Regions from separate parts of the Halobacillus rhizosphaerae genome, predicted to be linked through region 2. Evidence: a T-box and tRNA genes for the amino acid it is inferred to sense, from the RefSeq annotation. Region 2 holds a T-box; the other holds one or more tRNA genes.

Region 1 (9,557 bases), 210 kb from region 2:
TCACTAGGCTCAGACAAGAAGTATGATGAAGTCTAAAGGAGTGAGTGGATGAAAGTAGTTCGACCATTGCTATTAGCTGGAACAGCAATCCTTCTCGTAGGAATAACAGTTGTGATAGTTGATCATGTTAATGAGCAAAAATACAATGCTTTAACTAAAGAAAATCAGCAATTAATGAATAAAAACGAGAAGCTGAAAACGGAAAAGAAATATTTAATATCCCAACCATCTGATTTTAAGCAGAAAAGCGGCTTCTTTGTATGGCCAAAGATGGAAAAGACTGCTGATCATTTTGTGAAGGAAAGTGAAGGGAATTTTAAGAAAGCCTGGGCTCTTTATTTAGTAAGAGAATCTAAACGCTATCATATCAATCCTAATATTGTTTTTGAATTGCTGAATGTGGAATCAGGCGGAACTTTTAATCCCAAGCTTGTAGGACCCAAGACAAAATACGGTCACGCTTATGGAATGTCGCAGTTTATGGAAAACACTGCTCCATGGATCGCAGATATGGGAGGACTCCCTTATAAAAAAGATTTATTATTTGACCCTTATTATTCCATTGAACTTTCTTTTATTTATCTTGATTATCTGCATGATAAATATGGGAATTGGGATGAAGCTCTAACTGCTTATAATCGCGGGGTTGCCGGCTTAAAAGAATATAAAGCTGAAAATGGACATGCAAAAAGCGGTTATGCTAAAACGATCCAGAATAATGCTGCAGATGACACAGCCGTTGCAGTAGCAAATTAGCAGGCATTGTGGGCAATAATATAATGGGGCATGTTAGGAATCGAACCAAGATAAAAGGGTTCTGTTAATGATGCTGTTTCCATCAAGTACCTTTATAATTTATTTACACCCTTCACATACTATAAATGATTCTTTAAACAGAAAGTGAGGGTGGTCTCATGTATGATCCGAAAAATCCTGTTGAGAATCAAGAAGCAGAACAGGCACCGGAACATGGTGACGAAATGGAACAAGTAACCGAAGAGGAAGAACTCGAGGAACTTGATGATTCCGTTGCTGATGAACAAGAAGAGATAGAACTAGACGACGATGATGATTTCGTGGAACTGGAAAATCGCAATCCTGCTGAACCCGTGTATGGGGAAAGCTACGAGGAAGAATTTGCCGCGGAAGCTGCTGCCGTTCCAATAAATGATCCAATGGAAAACGATGAAGAAAAAGAAACGATAATGAATAGCGAAGTTAATCCAGCTATGGGATGGCTTGGTTTGACAGTCAGCATCCTTTCCTTTTTCTTTGCACCGCTTATTTTAGGCGCTGCAGGTATAATCCTTGGGGTTGTAGCTAAACGGCAGAATGCAGATACACTTGGAAACATGGCGATAATAGTCAGTATTATTTCCATTTTGTTTTCTCTGTTTTTTGCACCGTTTTATAATTTCTTCTAGATCAAAAAAAAGGGTGGGCCCATTTCTGGGTCCACCCTTTAATTATGCCTGACCTTGCTTTTCTTTTTCCTTCTCAAGGCGCTCTTTCTCATAATGCTCTTCAGCAAGTTTGTCGACTTCTTTTTTCAATTCATCTACCATGATATCTTCAGGAACTTTACGGATGATTTCACCATGTCTGAAGAGTAATCCTTCACCACGGGCACCAGCAATTCCAATGTCTGCTTCTCTTGCTTCACCAGGACCATTCACTGCACAGCCGAGTACAGCAACTTTAATAGGTGCTTTGATCGTTTGGATATACTCTTCCACTTCATTAGCAATCGAAATTAAATCAATTTCAATCCGGCCGCAAGTAGGGCAGGAAATGAGTGTAGCCGCGTTAGACGCTAAACCAAATGATTTTAGAAGCTCTCTAGCTACTTTAACCTCTTCAACTGGGTCCGCGCTTAAACTGATGCGGAGAGTACTGCCAATACCTTTGCTTAAAATAGCTCCTAGACCGGCAGCACTTTTTACTGTTCCGGCAAAAAGTGTACCGGATTCTGTGATTCCTAAGTGAAGTGGATAGGAAATCGCTTCCGCTGCTTTTTCGTAAGCTTCGATAGCGAGTTTCACATCAGAAGCTTTTAAGGAAACAATAATGTCGTGAAAGTCCAAGTCTTCTAATATTTTGATGTGGTGCAGAGCACTTTCCACCATACCGTCAGCTGTAGGATAACCATACTTTTCAAGAATGTGTTTTTCCAGAGAACCGGCATTGACACCAATCCGGATAGGTACACCCTTGGCTTTTGCTGCTTGAACGACAGCTTCTACTTTCTCACGCTTCCCGATATTCCCAGGGTTGATACGAATCTTATCAGCGCCGCCTTCAATAGCTTTGAGGGCTTTCTTGTAATCGAAATGAATATCAACTACTAATGGAATATTAATCCGCTTTTTGATTTCAGGAATTGCATCCGCAGCTCTGTCATCTGGACATGCAACACGGACTACCTGGCAGCCTGCTTCCTCCAGACGTTTAATTTCAGCGACAGTCGCTTCAACATCATGGGTTTTCGTAGTAGTCATGGATTGAATAACAACTTGATCAGAACCGCCTATAGTTAAATCTCCGACCTTAACGGGCCGAGTGTCTTTTCTGTGCGTAATTGCCATTTTAAACCGCTCCTTTATAAGTTCACAAAAAGGTATGCTTTACTCATTACCATCCCTAATTATAAGGGCTTTGATCAAAAATGAGAAGCTAAGTTGCTCGAAATCGAACAATAAACATGTAAAAATCGTGTAAAGAGAAAAATGCAAACTTGATTCTACTCTAAAACTGCTTAACAAATTATATCATGGGGAATGATTAGAATAAAACGAAACATTTGGGACTCTTAAACCGTACATATATAAAGAACTATTTGATGAGGGGATGTGAAATCATGGATCTACTCTCTTATGACTGGATTGCTTTATTTATTACAATGCTTGGGACCATGTTTTTATTTGGGGAGCTGCTCGTTAATATGAGAGGTATCTTTGCAGTAATGGGCCTTGGCTTTATTACTGTATATTTTTCCTCCTTTCTTGCACCTCATATGGTGATTATTATGATGATTGTTTATCTGCTTGGTTTAGTGTTAATTATCGTTGACGGGAAATTAGTAAATGATGGAACTCTTTCTACCATCGGAATTATTTCTATGGTTATTGCTGTCGGTTTAAGTGCACCGAACTGGGTCGCAGGATTGTACAGTATTATTGGAGTTATACTAGGTGCGGCAGCTTCTCTGTTATTTCTTAAAGTATTTAAACGAAGAGATATGTGGACAAAGTTAACGCTAATGGATTCGCTTTCTTCAGAGAGGGGTTATAATTCGATGAAGGAAACCTATTCTAGCTTAGTTGGTAAAACAGGCAGAGCTTTAACTAATATGCGTCCGGTGGGCACTATTGTGATTGAGGAAGAAGAATTTAGTGCAGTATCAAATGGTCAATGGATTTTTAAGGATGAGGAATTAAAGGTTGTATCCGTAGACGGCACAAAGATATTAGTAAAGAAAATCTCAAGCGATCATACCCAAAGTGTTTAAATCCTTGATAAAAAATAAAGATCTGAGAAAAAATACAATAAAATAGGATTAATTAAAAAACCCGAACCTTTGATTTACGCTGGTTCGGTTTTTTTGAGCATTAATATAAAATTCACTTGTATATTTTAAGTTTGGATTACCGGAGTTCTCTTGAAGGAATGTTTCGGTAAACAGGAGAGAACAAGTGAGGTTTATTTTCCTCGGTTTGCTCGCAACAAGCTATCTAAAATCAGTTTTTAAAATTTTTTCAGCACGACTCAGCACCCCTATTTAAAAATCGTCTGAATAATCCATAATTGGAGTGATTTTATACTGGAATGTAAACTTAATGTAAATATCTCAAATATAACTTTACAAATAAAAAACAATTCGTTAATAATGAGTAGGGTGTAAAAAAAGAGAAAACACGAAAGCACATAAACCTTGGATGGAAAAAGAAAGGGTGGGAGAAGTTTTGGATATCGACATTCAACAGATGATATTTGAATTTGCCGGCGGCCTGGGTATCTTCTTATTTGGGATCAAGTATATGGGAGACGGCTTACAAAAGGTAGCTGGGGACCGATTACGTGATTTACTGGATCGTTTTACGAAGAATCCATTTATGGGAGTCGTTGCCGGTGCGGTAGTAACGATGTTGATTCAAAGTAGTTCTACAACTACAGTTTTGACAGTAGGACTCGTTAATGCAGGGTTTATGACCTTTCGACAAGCGATCGGGGTTATCATGGGAGCAAATATAGGAACGACCATGACGGCTTTTATTATCGGGGTCGATATTAAAGAATATGGTTTGCCGATTTTAGCAGTAGGGGCCATATTAATCTTTTTCTTTAAGAATAAAAAAGTGACTTATTTAGGACAAACCATTTTCGGTCTAGGATCTTTGTTTTTTGGATTAGAAACGATGAGCGCCGGGATGAAACCTTTACGCACATTAGACGCTTTCCATGAACTAACTTTAAATATGAGTGACAATCCTATTCTCGGAGTAATTATAGGGACTGTTTTTACTGTAATTGTACAAAGTTCCAGTGCAACTATAGGAATACTGCAGGGGTTATTTGGACAAGGTCTGGTAGATTTAAAGGCAGCTTTGCCTGTTTTATTTGGAGATAATATAGGAACAACGATTACGGCTGTATTAGCAGCAATAGGAGCGAGTATTGGAGCTAAGCGAGCGGCACTTGTCCACGTTATTTTTAATATTTTAGGTGCGACAATCTTTCTGCTGATTTTGGTTCCTTTTGAAAAATATGTTGCATGGCTGCAGAAGTCTCTGGATTTAGGTCCCGAAATGACTTTAGCTTTTGCTCATGGATCCTTTAACATCGCCAATATGGTTCTTCAATTTCCATTGATAGGTTTTCTAGCCTGGCTAGTTATACGGCTGATTCCTGGAGACGATAAATTAATTGAATTTAAACCGCAGCATTTGGACCCTATATTCATCGAACAGTCTCCTTCTTTAGCTTTAGACCAAGCCAAAGAGGAAGTTATTCGTATGGGTGAATATGCTTATAAAGGTCTTGAGGAAACCAATCTTTATTTAAATAATAAACAACAAAAACACTCAGAAATTGCGATGCAGATTGAAGACGCTCTAAATAATCTGGACCGGAAAATTACGGATTATTTAGTAGAGTTATCGCAAGCTTCATTAACAGATGAAGAAAGCCATAAACACTCGGCACTGATGGATTCGGTACGGGATTTAGAACGAATTGGAGACCACTTTGAGAATATTATTGAATTGATCGACTATAAAAATTCCAATAAGGTTGATTTAACTGAGCAAGCGCAGGAAGATTTAAATACCATGTTTGACCTCACCCTTATGACCGTGAAGCAAGCGAATAGGTCTTTAGAAAATATGGATAGAGAAGAAGCGTTAGCTGTGGTTCAAAAAGAAAATGAATTGGATCGTATGGAGCGTACCTATCGAAAGAAACATATTATTCGTTTAAATGAAGGTTTGTGTTCAGGTCAAGCTGGAATCGTTTTTGTAGATATGCTGAGCAATTTAGAGCGAATTGGAGATCATGCGGTAAATATCGCTGAAGAAGTACTTGGAGAAAAAGAGAGTTTATAATAATAACCGGGACTGCTTTAGGAAATCCAGGGCAGTCTCGATTATGTTTTTAAAAAAACCCTTGAAAGCAAATGGTTCACATGCTATATTATTTTTGTCGCTATTATTGCTAAGCAATTTATTGTTGACTAGTTATCTGCATCGTGTTATATTAATAAGCGTCGCTTCAAGAAGAAAAGCGACCTAATCCTCATTGTGGCGGTGTAGCTCAGCTGGCTAGAGCGTACGGTTCATACCCGTGAGGTCGGGGGTTCGATCCCCTCCGCCGCTACCAAGTTATTTGTTATACATATTCAAATGCAGTTTTTTCATTATGGCGGTTGTGGCGAAGTGGTTAACGCACCGGATTGTGGTTCCGGCACGCATGGGTTCGATCCCCATCAGTCGCCCCATAGTGGACCCTTAGCTCAGCTGGTTAGAGCTATCGGCTCATAACCGATCGGTCGCAGGTTCGAGTCCTGCAGGGTCCACCAATGAATACGGAGGAGTACCCAAGTTCGGCTGAAGGGAGCGGTCTTGAAAACCGCCAGGGGCTTTACGGCCCGCGGGGGTTCGAATCCCTCCTCCTCCGCCATTCTTACTTAGTGGTCAGCTTCTCGTATACATCCAATTAAATAAGCGGCTCGGTAGCTCAGTCGGTAGAGCAACGGACTGAAAATCCGTGTGTCGGCGGTTCGATTCCGTCCCGAGCCACCATTTTGAACAAGCAGAGAAGCTTGTTTTTTTTATGTTTAATTATTGTTGTACCGGGAAATTACATTATCGAAAGCGAAATAAAGCTTTTTACTTCTATGCATTAAATTTGCAAGTGAAAATTCTGTTTGGTAATGTAACAAATAGGGAGAGGCGTGGTTACACGGTCTTCTTACATACCAAATTAAAGGAGGAGTTATACTATGGCTAAATTTGAACTGCCAGAATTACCTTACGCTTATGATGCACTAGCACCAACTATTGATAAGGACACGATGAACATCCACCATACGAAACACCATAATGGTTATGTGACGAAGTTGAACAATGCATTGGAAGGTCATGCTGATCTTCAGGATAAATCATTGGAGCAGCTTCTAGCTAACAATCTTGAAGCAGTGCCAGAGGATATCCGTACAGCGGTTCGCCGTAATGGCGGAGGGCATGCTAACCATGAATTGTTCTGGACGATCATGTCTCCTAATGGAGGCGGCGAGCCGACTGGTGAACTGGCTTCAGCAATCAATGATACATTTGGAAGCTTTGATCAATTTAAAGAGAAGTTTGAAGCTACTGGTGCTGGCCGTTTCGGTTCAGGCTGGGCTTGGCTTGTAGTGAATAATGGAAACCTGGAAGTCATTGATACTTTAAATCAGGATTCTCCAATTATGGAAGGTAAAACTCCTGTTTTAGGTCTTGATGTTTGGGAGCATGCGTACTACCTAAATTATCAAAACCGTCGTCCTGACTATATCTCTGCTTTCTGGAACGTAGTCAACTGGGAAGAAGTTGCTAAACGTTTTGAAGCAGCAAAATAAGACAGAATGATCTCGAGAGATCCAGTTCAAAAACTGGGTCTCTCTTTTTGTATATCTCCTTTTGTTCTGCCTACACTAAGTACAGAAGACAAAGGAGATTTTATTATGGTGAGGATGATCAACGCGTGGCTGAGCCGCGAAGAAGTATCGAAAGATTTAATCCTGTTGCTATTGATAGGCGGTCTATACTCGCTTGGAATATTTCTTTCGAGTACTTTTGTAAATATTTACTTATGGAAACAATCCAATAGTTATACGGATATTGCCCTCTACAATTTAAGCATCTATATTTTACAGCCACTCACGTTTATCGTGGCGGGGAAATGTGCCAAGAAGATCGACAGGGTCATCGTATTACGAACCGGCGTAACCGTCCTCTCTTTATTCTTCTTAACGGTATTATTAGTGGGAGAGAGAGCGGCTACCTTCAATATTATGCTGGGTTCTTTGTTAGGAATAGGATACGGTTTCTACTGGCTTGCGTACAATGTACTTACCTTTGAAATTACCGAACCTGAAACACGCGATTTTTTCAATGGTTTTCTTGGGGTCTTACAATCACTAGGAGGGATGACAGGTCCGTTACTCGCTGGTTTAGTTATTTCACGAATGAATAACTTGACGGGATATACGGTTATATTTGCTATTTCGTTCGGTCTGTTTATCCTTGCGGTACTTGTCAGCCTTGGTTTGTCCAGGAGGAAAGCAAAAGGGAACTTTTCTTTTCGGCGAATCATCGATGAGCGGCATAACAATGTGAACTGGAAAAGAATTTTGCACGCCCATGTTTCTCAAGGGTTTAGAGAAGGAACATTTTTATTCGCTGTGTCCATATGGATTTTCTTGATTACACGCGATGAACTATCGCTTGGAGTGTTTAATCTTGTCTATTCTGGATGTTCCTTTCTGTTCTACTTTTTAGTGGGGAAATGGATTAAACCGAGAAGAAGGAAGAAAGCAATCTTCATAGCGGGATTATCGTTGTATTTATCGGTTCTTATTTTGTTAATTAGTGATAATATGTCCCTGTTGTTACTCTATGGGGGAATCGCGGGAATATTTTTTCCGGTACTTTACGTTCCATATATATCATTAACTTACGATGTAATCGGTAAATCTTGGAATGCAGGGGAGATGAGAATCGAATACATTGTAGTGCGTGAATTATTTTTAAATACAGGGAGAGTTTTGTCTATTGTTATCTTTCTGATTTCAATTTCGCTTATTCCTCCTGAAACTGGGCTCCCTTATATATTGCTCATAGTAGGTGGCGGTCACTTTATGATTTATTTCTTTATTAAAGATATAGATACGACAGCTATGAGTGCGATTAGAAACTGAAACTTTTTCTTTTTCCTGCTCGTCTATATATAGCAGAGTAAAAGATGTTATAATATAGAAGCAATTTTTTAGAATAAGGGAGAGGAAGACCTTATGGGGAAAAATAAAAAGAAAAGCCAAAAGAAAAAATCCCATATGCCTTTACGGCTTAACATAGTATTTTTTATCGTGTTTATCTTATTTGCGGTACTGATCTTGCAGTTAGGCGTTGTTCAAATACTGAATGGGGAAGAAGCACAGAAGAAAATAGACAGAACAGAGAATACCACCACGAATATCCCGGTGCCTCGCGGTGAAATGTATGATCGTTATGGAAGAGTGATTGTAGATAATCAACCGCTGTATTCTATTACATACACCCCGCCCAAAGGGGTACAGGCAGCTGACAGGCTTGCATTAGCTAAACAGCTATCTCAATATATTCAAATGGATACAGATAATCTGACATCGAGAAACTTAAAAGAATATTATTTTCTTCAGAATAGAAAAGAAGTTCAGGAACGTACGGAGGATGCTGTAACAGATGATATGGATAACGGTGATGTCTATCAGCTGCAACTGGACAGTATAAAGAAAAGTGAAATTAATTCTTATGGTAAAAAGACAAAAGAAGTCATTGCTATTAAGAAAGAGCTTGATCAAGCATCGGCCCTTTCCCCGCATGTGATTAAAAATGCGAATATTTCCGAAGAAGAATACTCCAAAGTAGCCGAACACCTTGCGAATCTTCCTGGAATCAATGTAACTTCTGACTGGGAACGATCGTACCCCTACGGAAAAACCTTCAAAAATTATGTAGGAAACATAACGACAAGACAGGAAGGGGTACCAAGGGACGACCTCGAGTACTATATGTCGCTTGACTACAGCCGTAATGACAGAGTAGGTGAAAGCGGACTGGAGCAGGAATATGAAGATGTGCTCCGGGGGATGAAGGAAAAAGTTCAATATACAACGGACAAGAAAAATAATGTCGTGGATACGAAAGTAATTAGGCAGGGGAGCCGGGGCAAAGACCTGGTGCTTACGATCGACATGGAACTGCAAGAGAAACTTGATAAGATAGTCAAAGATGAAGTAGTGAGGGCGGTAAATTTAGGGAACG
Region 2 (9,557 bases):
GCAGGACAATTGAACGCTATATCGTGGATACAGAAGAACGACTTGGTTACAACCATGTATATACTCCAGTTCTTGGAAGTGTTGATTTATATAAAACGAGTGGTCACTGGGATCATTATAAGGATGATATGTTCCCTACGATGGAAATGGATAATGAAGATCTCGTTCTTCGGCCGATGAATTGTCCGCACCACATGATGGTATACAAGAATGAACTGCACAGTTATCGTAATCTCCCTGTGCGAATTGCTGAACTGGGAACGATGCACCGGCACGAAATGTCAGGTGCGCTAGCCGGACTTCAGCGAGTAAGGGCAATGACTTTAAATGATGCCCACATTTTTGCCCGTCCAGATCAATTAAAAGATGAATTCAAACGCGTCGTGCGTCTTGTTCAAGAGGTCTACCATGATTTCGGCATTAATAATTATTACTTCCGTCTCTCTTATCGTGATCCTGCGGATAAAGAGAAGTATGTAGATAATGATGAGATGTGGACGAAAGCACAGGCGATGCTGAAGGAAACAATGGAAGACATGGAGTTGGAATACGTGGAGGCAGAAGGTGAAGCTGCTTTTTATGGTCCAAAACTAGATGTGCAAGTTAAGACTGCACTAGGTAAAGATGAAACTTTATCCACTGTCCAGCTTGATTTCCACCTGCCGGAACGATTTGATCTAACTTATGTCGGGGAAGATGGTAAGGATCACCGGCCGGTTGTTATTCACCGAGGTGTCGTTTCGACAATGGAACGTTTTGTTGCTTTTCTAATTGAAGAGTATAAAGGTGCGTTCCCAACTTGGTTGGCTCCTGTGCAGGCTAAGATCATTCCTGTTTCAGCTGATGCTCATCTAGATTATTCTAAGTCCCTTGAAGATGAACTTCGCCAAGCCGGTATCCGCGTTGAAGTGGATGAACGGAATGAAAAAATTGGTTATAAGATCCGTGAAGCTCAAACACAAAAAGTACCTTTCCAGTTAGTGGTAGGGGATCGCGAAATTGAAGACCATGCGGTTAATGTAAGAAGATACGGAGAACAAGATTCTGAAACAAAATCTGTGCAAACCTTCATAGAAGAAATTAGGAATGAGATTGATCAGAAACTGTTAAGGAAATAGGCTGCTACCAGCCAAAGAATTTTATTCATCAAAGAACCTAGACCATTGAATCCCATTGGTTTGGGTTCTTTGTTATTGATTTAAGATAACGTTCTGCTTCATCTTCCACATTAATCATCGGGTTGATTTTTTGGTTAGGATCTTATATCCTTATAAAAGAGCTAATGGATAGCAACTGGCCGGTTGACATGAATGGTCATGCATGCTATTATAATTTAGGTAACTGAATGAACGGATCTGAGACAAGAAGAAGCACCCGCTTCTCACCTGATCGACGCACTATGCAGTTGGCAGGTTACTTATCCTTTGTAAACTATAGGAGATGTGTGGGTGCAGTATGTACCGACACTTTTTTTAATGGGATTAAATCAATTACTTGTCGATGACAGATCTTTATAAGGTTTCTAAATATACAATGGAGGTGGCTCGTTATTAGCAAGGATAACGTGAATATTAATGAAAAAATCCGTGCTCGTGAAGTACGACTTATTGATGTGAACGGTGAACAGCTTGGGGTTAAATCCCGCAATGAAGCACTGGATATTGCTGCAAATGCAAATCTTGATCTTGTTATGGTCGCACCAAATGCGAAGCCTCCGGTCTGCCGTATCATGGACTATGGTAAGTACCGTTATGAGCAGCAAAAGAAAGAAAAGGAAGCTCGCAAGAATCAAACTACGATTAAGATTAAAGAAGTCCGCTTAAGCCCTGGAATTGAAGAGCATGATTTTAATACTAAATTGCGCAATGCTCGTAAGTTCTTAACCAAAGGCGATAAAGTAAAAGCTTCTGTCCGTTTCCGCGGACGTGCAATTACCCACAAAGAGCTGGGTCAGGACGTACTTGAGCGTATGGCTGAAGAATGCAAAGATGTAGCCCAAGTTGAGACCAAACCAAAAATGGAAGGTCGAAATATGTTCATGATGCTTACTCCTCTAAATGAGAAGTAAGAGATCTATTTTAAGGGAGGAAATTGATTATGCCTAAAATGAAAACCCACAAGGGTACTCAAAAACGTTTCAAAAAAACAGGTACTGGTAAAGTAAAACGTTCCCACGCTTATACAAGCCACTTGTTTGCGAATAAATCAACGAAACAGAAGCGTAAATTGCGTAAAGAAGCTTTGGTATCTGCAGGAGATTACCGCCGCATCAAGCATATGCTTCCAAAAGACTAATTAAGAAACATAAATAGGAGGGATTCCCATGCCACGAGTAAAAGGTGGAACTGTGACACGCAAACGTCGTAATCGTGTCCTTAAACTAGCAAAAGGTTATTATGGTTCAAAACACGCACTATTTAAAACTGCAAAACAACAAGTAATGAAATCAGGTCAGTATGCTTACCGTGACCGTCGCCAGAAAAAACGCGATTTCCGTCAGCTTTGGATTGCACGTATTAACGCTGCAGCCCGTATGAATGATATTTCTTACAGCCGTCTAATGCACGGACTTAAGCTTGCTGGAATTGAAGTGAACCGTAAAATGCTTGCAGATCTTGCGATTAATGATGAGCAAGGTTTCACTAGTTTAGCAGATCAAGCTAAATCTGCACTTAAATAAATAATGAATGATTGAAAAGCCATTTCCGTTCGGTTGGAAATGGCTTTTTTTATTGGAGAAATTAAATTAAATTAAATTAAAATAAAAACAGTAAATTAAGAAGGGTCTGTTAAAGGAGAGGTCTTTACAGTGACAATTGGTGTAAAAACATTATTTTTATATTATCTCGTACTTACGGTCTGGCTTTTTATACTTATGGCAGTGGATAAAAGGAAAGCGAGAAAAAATGCCTGGAGAATTAAAGAGAAGTCATTATGGATACTGGCAGCTTTTGGCGGTGCGATAGGGGGAACCTTAGCTATGAGAATGTTCCATCATAAAACGAAACATACAAATTTTAAGGTAGGGTTTCCGCTGCTTGCTCTGTTTCATCTGCTGTTGCTGTGTTACATAGGTGCTAAGTTCTATCTATAATCTTCCTGTCATATATTGTAGGCAGGAGGGGAATTTCATGGGCGACACAGCATCTGCAGTTTTAGCATGGGTTGGACAGCAAGACGCCTGGGCACCGCTTATATTTATTGCTATTCACTTACTTCGGCCTTTTTTATTTATACCGGTAATGCTGGTATGTATTACAGGCGGAGTATTATTCGGACCCATAGCTGGTACCGCATACTCTGTAATCGGTACGATGTTATCTAGCTTAGCCTTTTACAGATTAATCCGGCTGCTTCCTTCTGGATTTAACAGACTGCAGGCGATGTATAAACGATGGGGGAAAAAACATTCTTCCTTAACGGTCAGGCAAGTAGCTATATTACGATTGATTCCGTTTATCCATTTTCATTTATTGTCTTATTGCCTGATGCAAACAAGTACAAATTTTAAAGATTATACAAAATCATCATTAATGGCAAACTTTCCACTTGCTGTTGTTTATACATCGATGGGGCAATGGTTAACCCTGCTCTCTATTCCAATGATGCTCCTGTTTTCTGGAGGATTGGCGGTATTATGTTACTTTGCACGAAAGAAATATGAAGTGGTTCTCTGGAATGATTTTTTCCAGGCAAGTTGAGCTTAAGAGCAAATTTAAGCGGCAGAGCCATAGGCATAAACAAACCCGATCCTATCACAGGATCGGGTTTAAATTTACGCTTAGGTCTTACATGAGCTTGGAAGTTTCTGCTGCAGGGACTTGATTGTGGTAAGGCCGTCGGCTTATGGATTTCTTCTACTGGACCCTCTTACTCATCATTTTTTAATGGGTGAATAATTAAGCGATTGATTGGATATTTCCATTCGATCGAAGCGTAAGGATAGCGTATGAGGATTTCCTCTTCAAGAAAATATATATCCTCGCGCTCAAGTCCTTGAAGTCGTTCAGGATTATGGGCGCTGACACTCACGTTTACTACTTCGAAGGAATGATCCGTAGCTCCTAAGTATTTCTCTCCTTCAAAAACAAACCCTTTATAAGTCATTAAGAAATTCTGCTTTGTGTTCTCCTTATTATCATGAAAATAGAAGTCTTTTTTGTCGCGGGCAAGGTCCAGTTTTCGTTTGGGATTCACAACAAATTTATAGGCTGTGTAGATAATAAAGGCAATCGCTGCTAGTAACAATAAGCGAAATAATAGAATGATCATAAAATCGTCTCCCTGTATATGGGTTGATAGCTAGTGTACGTATCAGCGTGCCGTTTCGTTTCAAAAAATGATACATTAAGTATAAGAAATAAAAAGGAGGATCACTTTCTATGAATTGGATCACATTATATGAACGGCAGAAACAGCTCGATGAGTACATATCTGCTAACCATAATCTGCAAACATCAGACCTGATTGATCATAAAATACTAGCTCTTTTAGTAGAAGTAGGTGAGCTAGCTAACGAAACGAGATGTTTTAAATTTTGGAGCAGCAAAGCGCCAAGTAATAAAAACGTCATTCTTGAAGAATACGTGGATGGGTTACATTTTATCTTATCACTAGGATTAGATCTAGGATTCCGTTTTAGCTTAGAACTGGGCAGTGAAGAATACACTCAGCTCGAAGCCTTTTTGAGCGTATATTCAAGTATCGAACGTTTTCGGAAGGAGCTTGACAACGAGAGCTATCAACAAATGTTCAAAGAGTTTTTAACCCTAGGCGAAACACTAGGATTTAACAGTGAAGAGATCCAAAAGTCTTATCACAAGAAAAATGAAGTGAACTTTGAACGACAAGATCAAGGCTATTGAGGAAACCTAAGTTTTGTGAATTTTTAAGAAAAGAGATATAATATCGAGTAGAGATCTAAGAGGGAGGAACTTATACATATGGTTAAAAGAGATGAAACTTTGACAATGTTGAAAGAGCTTACAGACGCGAAAGGTATTCCCGGCAATGAAAGAGAAGCTAGGAATGTAATGGAGCAGTATATTAAGCCTTTTGCTGAAGAAGTCTACACGGACAACCTTGGAAGCTTAATTGCTAAGAAGACAGGAAATAAAAAAGGACCTAAAATTATGGTCGCTGGTCACTTGGATGAAGTCGGTTTTATGGTGACACGCATTGATGACCACGGATTTATCTATTTCCAGCCTGTTGGGGGATGGTGGAGCCAGGTCATGCTTGCTCAGCGTGTGACGATCATGACGCGTGAAGGAAACTTAACAGGAGTCATTGGTTCTAAACCTCCACATATACTGCCTCCTGAAGTTCGTAAGAAAGCTTTAGATATTAAAGATATGTTTATTGATATCGGGGCTTCGAGCAAGGAAGAAGCGATGGAATTCGGGGTTAAGCCTGGTGATTCTATAGTCCCTTACTTTGAATTTACCCAAATGAAAAATGAAAAAATGCTCCTAGCTAAAGCTTGGGATAATCGAATTGGCTGTGCGATTGCCATTGAAGTATTGAAGCAATTAAAAGGTGAGAAACATCCGAACACGGTTTATGGCGTTGGAACCGTCCAAGAAGAAGTTGGACTTCGTGGAGCGCGGACTTCTGCTAATTTGATCAATCCAGATATAGCTTTTGGTGTGGATGTGGGGATTGCTGGAGATACCCCTGGCGTTTCTGACAAGGATGCTTCAAGTAAAATGGGAGAGGGTCCTCAGATTATTTTGTATGATGCTTCTATGGTCTCCCATAAAGGACTGCGTGATTTTGTCGTGGAAACTGCAGAACAATCAGAAATTCCTTATCAGTTTGATTCTCTAGCTGGAGGAGGAACTGACTCCGGTTCGATTCATCTAAGCCATGATGGCGTTCCGGCATTATCCATTACGATTGCAACGCGCTACATTCATTCTCATGCTGCCATGCTGCATCGTGATGACTTTGAAAATGCTGTCAAATTAATTGTAGAAGTTATTAAGAAGCTGGATAATAATAAAGTAAAAGAAATTACTTTTAATTAAAGGGAAAAGCCAACCCGCTTATGGGTTGGCTTTTATTATGCCTGTTGTTGATGTAAGCTTGTTTCTAGGGTTTGCAGCATTTCCTGCTTTTCATCTTCACTTGCTTCTTTCCAAATCATTTCGAAAAGAACGCCTAAACCAGGAAGCATTTTTTCTTCACCATTTTGAATGGCATCCACGATAGTAGCTTCCAGCTGTTCCTGATTATGGTCAGAAACGTTAGAAAGTATAGCTTTTCTTAAATTAAGGTCCATGAAGGAATCCTCCTTTGTAATCGATACTGGCTTAACCTGAAAAACATTTGCACGGAGGGAATACTTTCACACAAATGGAGGGATATCGCCAGCTCTCGTTTTTCACATTTAGTTTGACCATTTAAGGTTATGCTATGTATGATAAATAAGAAACTTCAGCAAAAGAGGGTTGAATATGCTTACATCCATCAATAATCCTAAAGTAAAAGAATGGAAAAAACTACATAAACGAAAATTCAGAGAACGAATGGGCTGCTTTATTATTGAAGGGGACCATTTAGTGGAAGAAGCACTTCGCAGCGGGTGGAAGATCGAGGAACTAATGATTCGAGAGGATTACACGTTTCCAATTCCAGAAGAAGTTCCATGGACAGAAGTAAGCATTCAAGTATTTGAAGCTATTGCTCAAACAGAAACTCCTCAGGGGATTGCTGCTGTTGTATCCATTGAAGAGAAACAGTACAAACACTCCCAGTTATCGCTGCTTATTGATGGGGTTCAGGATCCTGGCAACCTCGGCACTTTGATTCGTACGGCAGATGCGGCAGGGTTTGAACAGGTCATTCTTGGAAATGGAACCGTCGATGCTTTTAATGAGAAAGTCGTTCGAGCTACCCAAGGTTCGATTTTTCATATCCCAGTAGTGCGAGGAAATTTGGAGGAAGTTGTTAAAGAATTACAGACTTCTGGCGTTAAAGTATTTGCTTCTTCTTTAACGAATGCGATTTCTTATAAAGAAATAGCGACCCCTCGACAAGTGGCACTTATCATTGGAAATGAAGGAAATGGTGTAAAAGAAGAACTTATAGAGCTCGCTGACGAACAAATATACATTCCGATCTATGGTAAGGCAGAATCATTGAATGCCGCTATTGCAGGAGCTGTCTTAATGTATCATCTTAGAGGATAAGCTTGCACGTGACGCAATCTTTCTCTATAATATATAATCAGTTAAATAGTTAAATGCGTAGAAGGAGCTAGTAAATTCTGCAGACTCGATTTCAGGGACGAAATGCCATGGACTGGGAGCATTTCGATCGTAGCAAGGATTGAAGTTTCACTCTGGAGCTGATCAATAACCATTGGTCCGGATGTTTAAGTCCGTTATGAACTCATGAGTGGGCATATAAGCTATATGTCAACAAGGGTGGTACCGCGAAACGATCAATACAAAGTCTCGTCCCTTTTCAGGGATGGGGCTTTTTTTATTTTTCATAAAAGGAGGAAGTCAAAAAATGAAGGACCGTTTACAGCAATTAGAACAAGAGGCGCTGGAAAAAGTAAGCAATGCAGAAAATGTGCAAGGCTTAAAAGATGTACGCGTGGAATATTTGGGGAAAAAAGGACCGATTACAGAAGTTTTGCGAGGTATGGGAAAGCTCTCTAAAGAAGAGCGTCCTGTGATTGGCCAGTTGGCTAATGAAGTGAGAGAGAGGATTGCTCAAGCTCTTGATTCAAAGCAGGAAAGAATGGAAGATGAAGCGCTGGATCGGCAACTAGAAGCAGAAAGTGTCGATGTAACTCTGCCAGGCCGTCCAGTTGAAGTTGGTGGGCCTCATATCTTAACGAGCATTGTGGAAGAAATTGAGGATATGTTTATTGGAATGGGATTTGAAATTAAAGAAGGACCGGAAGTAGAAACTGACTATTATAATTTCGAAGCACTAAATCTGCCTAAAGGTCATCCGGCCAGGGATATGCAGGACTCTTTTTACATTACGGAAGAGCTGCTGTTACGTACCCATACATCCCCCGTCCAGGCAAGAACTATGGGACAGAGAAATGGGAAAGAACCAGTAAAAATGATCTGTCCGGGTAAAGTGTACCGACGCGATACTGATGATGCAACACATTCTCATCAGTTCACTCAATTAGAGGGATTGCTAGTAGATGAAAATGTACGGATGAGTGATCTGAAAGGCGTATTGAATGCATTTGCTAAACAAATGTTTGGTGAAGAGCGTGATATTCGTCTTCGTCCCAGCTTTTTCCCATTCACAGAGCCATCAGTGGAGATGGATATTTCCTGTAAAGTCTGCGGTGGATCTGGCTGTTCCGTATGTAAAGGGACTGGCTGGATAGAAATACTGGGTGCAGGGATGGTTCATCCAAATGTACTTGAAATGGCCGGATATGATTCGAATGTTTATTCAGGATTCGCCTTTGGCATGGGACCAGAACGGATTGCTATGCTGAAATATGGAATTGATGACATCCGAAACTTCTATACAAACGATATCCGATTCTTAAAACAATACCATAAGGCGTAAAGGAGGAGACTATACATGCTTGTATCATTAAATTGGCTGAAGCAATATATTGATGTCAGCGATTATTCACCGGAAGAATTAGCAGAAATTATCACTAAAACAGGGATCGAAGTAGAAAGCGTGGAACCGATAGCTGAGAAAGCTGAGGGAGTTGTCATAGGTTATGTGCGTTCTTGTGAGCAGCACCCTAATGCAGATAAACTTTCCCTCTGCCAAGTGGATATTGGCGAGGAAACACTGCAAATCGTATGTGGCGCCCCCAATATTGCTTCTGGACAGAAAGTTCCAGTCGCGGCGCCTGGAGCAGTTCTGCCCGGAAATTTCAAAATAAAAAAAACCAAGCTGCGTGGGGAAGCATCTAATGGGATGATCTGTTCCTTACAGGAGCTTGGCGTAAACGAAAAGGATGTACCTAAAGAATTTGAAGATGGAATTTTCGTATTTCCAGAGGATACAGAAGTAGGGGCAAACGCGATTTCTGTATTAAATTTGGATGATACCATTATAGAGCTAGGGTTGACCCCCAACCGTTCTGATGCATTAAGTATGGCAGGTGTGGCTTATGAGGTTGCAGCGGCAATTGATGGGACTTACTGCTTAAAAGAAGAACAAGTGAACACCGCTGAGGAAAAGGCAGAGGATTATCTCTCTGTCGAAGTGGAAGATGAAGAGGCCAATCCATACTATGGTGCTTTTATTATCAAAGATGTCAAAGTAGCGGCTTCTCCGTTATGGATCAGGAACCGTCTTCGAGCTGCTGGTATTCGTCCTATCAATAATGTTGTAGATATTACGAATTATGTTCTACTCGAGTACGGTCAGCCGCTTCATGCATTTGACTATGACCGCTTCAATTCTAAACAGATTTTGACTAGAAGAGCTCACGATGGAGAAGTAATTAAAACACTTGATGAACAGGAACGTTCCTTGACGCAGGATCACTTAGTTATTACAAATGGCGAAACGCCTCAAGCTATCGCTGGTGTTATGGGGGGTTCCACTTC

The links. A T-box is a leader RNA that pairs with one kind of tRNA and senses whether it is charged. The one in region 2 lies ahead of pheS (phenylalanine--tRNA ligase subunit alpha), so its partner is inferred to be a tRNA-Phe.
Region 1: it has a tRNA-Phe gene. The T-box ahead of pheS (phenylalanine--tRNA ligase subunit alpha) is inferred to sense a tRNA for this amino acid. The anticodon was not compared.

What each region holds. Positions count from the first base shown of each region.
Region 1 is NZ_JAUTWQ010000001.1:318,062-327,618, forward strand. It holds gene Q7A53_RS01595 (lytic transglycosylase domain-containing protein) at 49-756, shown strand; gene Q7A53_RS01600 (hypothetical protein) at 915-1,424, shown strand; gene ispG (flavodoxin-dependent (E)-4-hydroxy-3-methylbut-2-enyl-diphosphate synthase) at 1,467-2,585, opposite strand; gene Q7A53_RS01610 (NfeD family protein) at 2,858-3,508, shown strand; gene Q7A53_RS01615 (Na/Pi cotransporter family protein) at 3,963-5,600, shown strand; tRNA gene Q7A53_RS01620 (tRNA-Met) at 5,798-5,874, shown strand; tRNA gene Q7A53_RS01625 (tRNA-His) at 5,917-5,992, shown strand; tRNA gene Q7A53_RS01630 (tRNA-Ile) at 5,997-6,073, shown strand; tRNA gene Q7A53_RS01635 (tRNA-Ser) at 6,082-6,174, shown strand; tRNA gene Q7A53_RS01640 (tRNA-Phe) at 6,221-6,296, shown strand; gene Q7A53_RS01645 (superoxide dismutase) at 6,497-7,111, shown strand; gene Q7A53_RS01650 (MFS transporter) at 7,217-8,452, shown strand; gene Q7A53_RS01655 (peptidoglycan D,D-transpeptidase FtsI family protein) at 8,546-9,557, shown strand, end outside.
Region 2 is NZ_JAUTWQ010000001.1:111,442-120,998, forward strand. It holds gene thrS (threonine--tRNA ligase) at 1-1,118, shown strand, start outside; ribosomal protein L20 leader region at 1,357-1,479, shown strand; gene infC (translation initiation factor IF-3) at 1,565-2,068, shown strand; gene rpmI (50S ribosomal protein L35) at 2,098-2,295, shown strand; gene rplT (50S ribosomal protein L20) at 2,324-2,680, shown strand; gene Q7A53_RS00535 (DUF1294 domain-containing protein) at 2,810-3,094, shown strand; gene Q7A53_RS00540 (TVP38/TMEM64 family protein) at 3,132-3,701, shown strand; gene Q7A53_RS00545 (sigma-w pathway protein ysdB) at 3,871-4,272, opposite strand; gene Q7A53_RS00550 (dUTP diphosphatase) at 4,383-4,865, shown strand; gene Q7A53_RS00555 (M42 family metallopeptidase) at 4,944-6,029, shown strand; gene sspI (small acid-soluble spore protein SspI) at 6,065-6,283, opposite strand; gene Q7A53_RS00565 (TrmH family RNA methyltransferase) at 6,459-7,193, shown strand; T-box leader at 7,243-7,471, shown strand; gene pheS (phenylalanine--tRNA ligase subunit alpha) at 7,519-8,553, shown strand; gene pheT (phenylalanine--tRNA ligase subunit beta) at 8,569-9,557, shown strand, end outside.